2 regions of the Gordonia sp. C13 genome follow, and region 1 is predicted to be linked to the other one. Evidence: riboswitches for the same ligand, from Rfam matches in the RefSeq annotation. Region 1 holds a riboswitch; the other holds the start of a gene.
What was found. Region 1 has a riboswitch for cobalamin ahead of M1L58_RS05855 (FecCD family ABC transporter permease). Riboswitches for the same ligand answer to the same signal wherever they lie in the genome.

Region 1 (3,407 bases):
GGTGAAACTACCCCGGCGGGGCGTCGGCACCCGCACCGAGGAGAGAAATTGGTCCGCTCGGTGGACAGGACCCGACCAGAATCGCCACCTCCGGGAAGAGGCACTGGCTCGAAACCGGCGAATCTTCCACGAAAGCGGCGATCGTGCCTCACAACCCGAACCGCGCCTGCATCCGGCGGAGCGTCTCGGCCGAGGCGAGCAGGCCGGCTTCCTCCTCCGGCGACAGCGGCACCTCGAGGCGCGTCTGCGCACCACCTCGGTCGACGACGGTCGGCAGGGATAGGCACACGTCGTCGAGCCCGGGGAATCCGGGGGCGACTGTCGACACCGGGAGCACCCGATGTTCGTCGTTCAGAACGGCTTCGACGATGCGGGTGGCGGCGAGTCCGATGGCGTAGTTCGTGGCACCCTTGCCCTCGATGACGGCGTACGCGGCATGCACGACTTCATGCCGGATACGTTCGCGCGCAACCGCATCCATCTCCGACCGCCCCGGCAGCGGCTTCCACGACGTCAGGGGCACCCCGCCGATCGTCGCCGACGACCACAGCGGGATCTCACTGTCGCCGTGCTCCCCGACGACATACGAGTGGACACTCTGCACCGCGACCCCGCAGTGCTGCGCGACAAGGAACCGTAGCCGCGACGAGTCGAGCACGGTTCCCGATCCGAACAGCTGATTCGAGGGCAGGCCGGTGATCTTCTGGGCCGCGCGGGTGACGATGTCGACCGGGTTGGTGACCATCAGGTAGATCGCGTTCGGTGCCACCTCGAGCACGCTCGGCAGGATGGTGCGGGTCAAACCGATTGTGGCCTCGGCCAATTCGAGTCGGGACTGCCCCGGCTTCTGTTTCGCTCCGGCGGTGAAGACGACGACGTCGGCGTCGGCGCACACCGACACGTCGTCGGAGCCGATGACGTCGGCGCGCGGCACGAACTCCAGTCCGTGGGAGAGGTCGAGCACCTCGGCGGTCACCTTGGCAGCCTTGATGTCCAGCAACGCGACGGTGCGCGCGACTCCGCGGATCAGCGCCGAATAGGCGATCGCGGTACCGACCGCGCCCGCCCCGATGATGGCCAGTTTCGTGGGTCGTCCGTCCATCGGATCACCGTCCGCCTCGGTTCGATTCGCACCTGTCCGTTGCCTGTCAGCGCCCAGCCTAAGACCTCCGGGCACCCCTCGCGCGACGATGCGCGCACGGGACGGTGGTCATCGGTGCCCGAATTGCTAACCTCACACCGATGAGAGCGGTCGCACCTGCACAACGCGGGTGCCAGGGAACCTGGTGCGAATCCAGGACTGGCGCGCAGCGGTATGGGGGACGGACCCGACATCAGGCCACTGGGGCAACCCGGGAAGGCGTCGGGTTCGGACGAACCCGAGTCCGAATACCTGCCGTTCTCGTCGAGTCCACCCGGCGTCTCGCGCACAGATGCCCAGACCAAAGGTAGTTCCACACGTGTCCCGTCCTCCCGACGGCACGACGATGCTCGCCACCGCCATGTCGGTACGGCGACTTCCGTCGTTGCCTCTTGCCCTGATCCTTCTCGCACTCACCCTGGTGAGCATCGCGATCGCCACCGCTTTCGGCGCCGAGACCATCCCCATCGGCGACGTCTGGCGAACCGTCGCCGGCCGCCTACACGGCGATGAGCTCGACGCCGCGCACTCGGTGATCATCTGGGATCTCCGTTTGCCGCGTTCGATTCTCGCGGCCATCGTCGGCGCCGGTCTGGCCCTCGCCGGCGCCGTCATGCAGGCCCTGGTCCGCAACCCACTCGCCGAGCCGTACCTGCTGGGCGTGTCGGCCGGCGCCGCGGTCGGCGCGACGGCGGTCATCACTCTCGGATCGTTTGCTGCGCTGGGTGTCTGGGCGCTGTCCGGCGGCGCGCTGATCGGCGCGCTCGCGGCCTCGGTCACGGTCTACGCCGTAGCCCGGGCGCAGGGCGGACTGACCGCCCTGCGCCTGATCCTCTCCGGAGTGGTGTTGTCGTCGGCGTTCATGGCGATGTCTTCCCTTCTGGTCTTCACCGCTGCCGACCCGCATGCCGCCGACAACGTGATGTTCTGGATGCTGGGCAGCGTCGCCGGCGCGACCTGGGCCAAGGTGCAGATCGCGGGGGTCGTCGTCGTGGTCACGGTGTTCGGCATGCTCGCGATCCACTCCTGGCTCGACGCCTACGCAGCCGGGACCGACACCGCGACGTCCCTCGGGGTTCCGGTGCGCGCCATGCGAAACGCGTTGTTCGCGGTCCAGGGTGTCCTGGTCGGCGTCTTGGTCGCGGTCGCGGGCGGGATCGGGTTCGTCGGCTTGATCGTTCCCCACGCTGCACGCCTGCTCGTCGGTGCGACGCACCGGGCGATGATCCCCGTCGCGGTCTGTGGCGGCGCGTTGTTCCTGGTGTGGGTCGACGTCATCTCACGAGTGGCGGCGTCCCCCCGCGAGATGCCGCTGGGCATCGTCACCGGACTGATCGGCGCACCGATCTTCCTGTTCCTGATGGGACGACGCCAGTACGTGTTCGGCGGCGGTTCCTGATGGGCGCCGTGAAGCGATCCATGTCGTTGCGCGCGAACGCCGTCAGCTGTCGCCGAGGTGGCCGATCGATACTGCGCGAAGTGGATCTCGCCGTCCCGGCCGGAACCCGGCTCGCCATTGTCGGCCCCAACGGTGCGGGTAAGACCACGTTGCTCCGGACCCTGTGCGGTCTCGAACAACCGGCGGGCGGGCACATCTGGTTGGGCGACGACGATCTCGGTCGACTACCGGCGCGGCGTCGTGCGCTGTCGATCGCCGTCGTCGGCCAGGATGAACACCCGTCGGCCGAACTCACGGTCGCAGAAGCCGTGGGGCTGGGACGCACGCCGTACCGATCTGCATGGGCGACGCGCAATTCCGACGACGACGAGATCATCCGGTCGGCCCTGGCGCAGGTGGGACTGGGCGGCTGGGAGCACCGCTCGTGCACGCAGCTGTCCGGCGGCGAGCGGCACCGGGTCGTCCTCGCACGCGCGATCGCACAGCAGACCCCGATTCTCGTGCTCGACGAGCCGACGAACCACCTCGACGCGGCCTGGCGGCTGCGGCTGATGCAGATCCTCGACGACCTCGAGGCGACGGTCATCGCCGCCATGCACGACCTCGACCTCGTCCTCCGCCATTTCGACGCCGTCGCGGTTGTCTCCGACGGCGGCATCACCGCACACGGCCCGCCGGTCGAGGTGCTGACCCCCGATCTGCTGGCGTCGGTCTTCGACGTGTCCGGCACCGTCGTGCCGCATCCCGCGACCGGCCTCGCGCATCTCCTCCTCGACTCCCCCACCTCACCTGCACCGCAGGCCTACACCACCAAGGAAAATTGATGAGACACACCATCAACCGATCCGCCGCGCTCGCTCTCGTCCT
Region 2 (3,407 bases), on a different contig from region 1:
ATGTCGTACGGAGGCAGAACGCCGGACTCGAGCTCGTCGAGATGTGGTCGGATCTCCTTGTCGATGAACGCACGCAACGCGTCCCGCACCATCAGATCTTCTTCGGACCACTCGAACATCGTCACTCTCCCCAGACAGTGCCCGCCGGGGCGAACACGTTTCAGTTTTGCCGACTCAACTGTGTCAGGAGTCACTCACGATGTCTAGGTACGTCCCCTCGAATCTGTTTCTTCAGGGCGAATTCTCAGGGCCGGCCAGAAGTAGGAGGTCGCCGGCCGGATCTCGACCCGGAAGTACCCCGCGGCGTCGTCACACAGAAGTGCCTGCGCAACAGGCATCGCCACGACGACCGTCGCCACGTCGGCGTTCAGGGTGTTGCGCCGGTCGTGCACCCGCATCACGAACTCCTCGACGCTCTCGCCGCCGTGGGGCCGGGCCGCCGGGTCGGTGAAGAAGACCGCCAGCTCGCGAGGATCGATCTCCTCGGGCGCCGATCCCGCCCAGGTTCCGACGTCGAGCGTGCGGAGTTCCTCGTCGATCTCGGGCCGACCGCCCAGGAGCCGGACGCTCTCGAGTGTCGCGGGTTCCGGCCCACAGAAGGTCAGAGCCCCGACGACCGACGCCGCCAACGCTTCGATGTCGCGGCGACCGCGGTCGTCGAGGGGCGCATCACCGCCGAAGCGCACCGATCGGTTGGGACCGGTGCGCCCGGCGGTGATGATCTGCATGAATCAAGGCGCTCAGCTCTGGGCGGCGTCGACCGTCCGGGAGGTGGCCGGGCTCTCCGACCGCGCCATCGCGCCGAGGACCAGCGCGAAGGTCACCGTCAGCACCGTCCAGAGGATGACCTGGTTGGTGATCGTGTACACGCGGAAGTCGGCGACGACGTCCGCGGGGAAGCCGGGGAACACGATCTGGCCGGCGTCGTTGCGCACCGGCTCCGGCACCTCGCTGAACGTCGGCAGTAGTGCGATGGTGATGCCGACCGCGATCACGTACGCGGCGCCGCCCACCACGGCCGACACCAGTCCGCCGATCCGCGGCCGCAGCCACAGCGCGAGAACGACGGCCACGATCATCAGCACGACCGACGCGATGGTGACGGTCAGGAATGCACCCGTCCGTTCCCCGATCGTGTCGTCGTCCCCGACCGCGGGCGGATTGGCCGGGTACGCGAAGAACGGCACACCGAACACGGCGACGAACCCGATCGCCCCGAGGGCCCCGGCGACTGCGCGTGCGTCGGTGGCCGGGTACCGGTTGCCCAGATGGCTCCACAGCACGGTGAAGGCAACCGCGACGAACGCCCCCATGCACAGGGCGAACACCAGGTTGCCGACCCCGGCGCCGAGATTCTCCTGCATCGCGCGGGTGAAGACCTCACCACCTTCGCCGTGTGAATGACCGCCGGCCGCATGTACCAGCACCTCTTCGGCTTCCGAGCGCTCGGCCTCGTAGTCGACGGCCTTCGACACCACGGGTTCGAGGTAGAACCGCGCGAAGACGAACGAGATGATGCCGGCGATCAGGCCCGAGAGCAGACCTGCGCCGATGAATTTCTTCTCCATGTGAACTTGTCCCTGCCGTTTCGGTATCAGGCCGACTCAGTGGCAGGGAAAGCCGAGGAAGTGGCGGGAGTCGTGCACGAATTCGTGCACGTAGGTGTTCTCGCCGAACACCGACACGACCCCCTGGTCGTAGCCGAGGAAGTAGTAGGCGAGCCCGGCCAGGAGGACCGTGAGGCTCAGCCAGAGCGCTGCGCTCGCGACCGAGAGGTTCGGTACCGCCAGGGCGCGCGGAGAGGGTGTGACTGCTTCGGACGTACGGGGACCCGTCATGGGATTGTCCTTTCGCCGATCTCGCGTCGGAGAGTTGTGGATCAGATACCGCCGGCACGGCATCCTGACTCACGTCTTCTCTGGGGCACCGTCGAATCCCTCGACCGCGTCCCCGAGTCGGCGTTCACAGTGGCGCGACCGTTCCGGATTCTCACCGGATTCCCCGTACAGGCGTGTGTCGACTGTATACCCCGACCTGTCACACATGTGAGACATAGTGGATAGATGCCCCGCCCCTCTGTTCTCGATCGATTCACCGCCCCCACCCGGCGATGGTTCACGGGAGCGTTCACCAAGCCGACTGCAGCCCAGAAGGGCGCCTGGACCTCGATCGCCGACGGAGCGAACACCCTCGTCATCGCCCCGACCGGCTCCGGCAAGACCCTCGCGGCATTCCTGTGGGCGCTCGACCGGCTCGCCGCCGACGCCGGTGAGCGCCGCCCCGGTACCAAGGTCGTTTACATCTCTCCGCTCAAGGCTCTCGCCGTCGACGTCGAGCGCAACCTTCGCGCACCGCTCACCGGGATCACCCGCGCGGCGCAGGAACTCGACCTCCCCGAGCCGAACATCACGGTCGGCGTCCGCTCCGGCGACACCTCGGCCGCCGACCGCCGCGCGCTGGTGAAGACCCCTCCCGACATCCTGATCACCACGCCGGAGTCGCTGTACCTCATGCTGACCTCCGCGGCACGGGAGAGCCTCACCGACGTGGAGGCGATCATCGTCGACGAGGTCCACGCGGTCGCCGCGACCAAGCGGGGCACGCACCTCGCACTCACCCTCGAACGCCTCGACGAGCTCCTCGACAAGCCCGCCCAGCGGATCGGATTGTCCGCGACCGTCCGGCCACCCGAGGTGGTCGCCGGGTTCCTCTCCGGGTCGGCGCCCTGCCAGGTGGTCAAGCCCAAGGCCGACAAGACCTTCGATCTCCGCGTCGACGTGCCGGTCGAGGACATGGCGAACATCCCGCCGGCACCCGGCCCCGAGGGCGCGGATTCCGCCGAACTCGACGACGCCTTCTCCCCCACGGCCGGATCGCTGTGGCCGTATGTGGAGGCGTCGATCGTCGACCAGATCGAGGCCAACCGGGCGACGATCGTGTTCGCGAACTCCCGGCGCCTCGCCGAGAAACTGACCGCCCGGCTCAACGAGATCCACGCCGAGCGGCAGGGTGTCCCAGCCGAGGCCGCCGCCAACCCGACGGTCGCGGGCGGGGCTCCCGCGTTCGTGATGGGCAGCGGCGCGAGCTCCGGCGCCGAGGCCGTCCTCGCGCGGGCGCACCACGGCTCGGTGAGCAAGGAGCAGCGCGCTCAGATCGAGGACGACCTCAAGGCCGGTCGCCTGTCCTGCGTCGTGGCGACCAGTTCGCTCGAACTCGGCATCGACATGGGCGCGGTGGATCTGGTGATCCAGGTCGAGGCGCCGCCGTCGGTGGCCAGCGGCCTGCAGCGCATCGGTCGCGCGGGCCACCAGGTCGGCGAGATCAGCCAGGGCATCCTCTACCCCAAACACCGCACCGACCTGCTGCACTGCACGGTCACCGTCGGCCGCATGCTCGACGGCGCGATC

Region 2: it holds a riboswitch for cobalamin, as region 1 does, so the genes downstream of both, M1L58_RS07705 (CbtB domain-containing protein) here and M1L58_RS05855 (FecCD family ABC transporter permease) in region 1, are expected to answer to the same signal.

The regions. Positions count from the first base shown of each region.
Region 1 is NZ_JALPSY010000004.1:188,184-191,590, reverse strand. Features, by position in the region: gene M1L58_RS05860 (L-lactate dehydrogenase) at 149-1,102, opposite strand; cobalamin riboswitch at 1,233-1,415, shown strand; gene M1L58_RS05855 (FecCD family ABC transporter permease) at 1,488-2,540, shown strand; gene M1L58_RS05850 (ABC transporter ATP-binding protein) at 2,540-3,364, shown strand; gene M1L58_RS05845 (ABC transporter substrate-binding protein) at 3,364-3,407, shown strand, end outside.
Region 2 is NZ_JALPSY010000006.1:159,163-162,569, forward strand. Features, by position in the region: gene M1L58_RS07690 (acyl-CoA dehydrogenase family protein) at 1-119, opposite strand, end outside; gene M1L58_RS07695 (histidine phosphatase family protein) at 204-728, opposite strand; gene M1L58_RS07700 (CbtA family protein) at 741-1,568, opposite strand; gene M1L58_RS07705 (CbtB domain-containing protein) at 1,605-1,838, opposite strand; cobalamin riboswitch at 1,875-2,053, opposite strand; gene M1L58_RS07710 (ATP-dependent helicase) at 2,064-3,407, shown strand, end outside.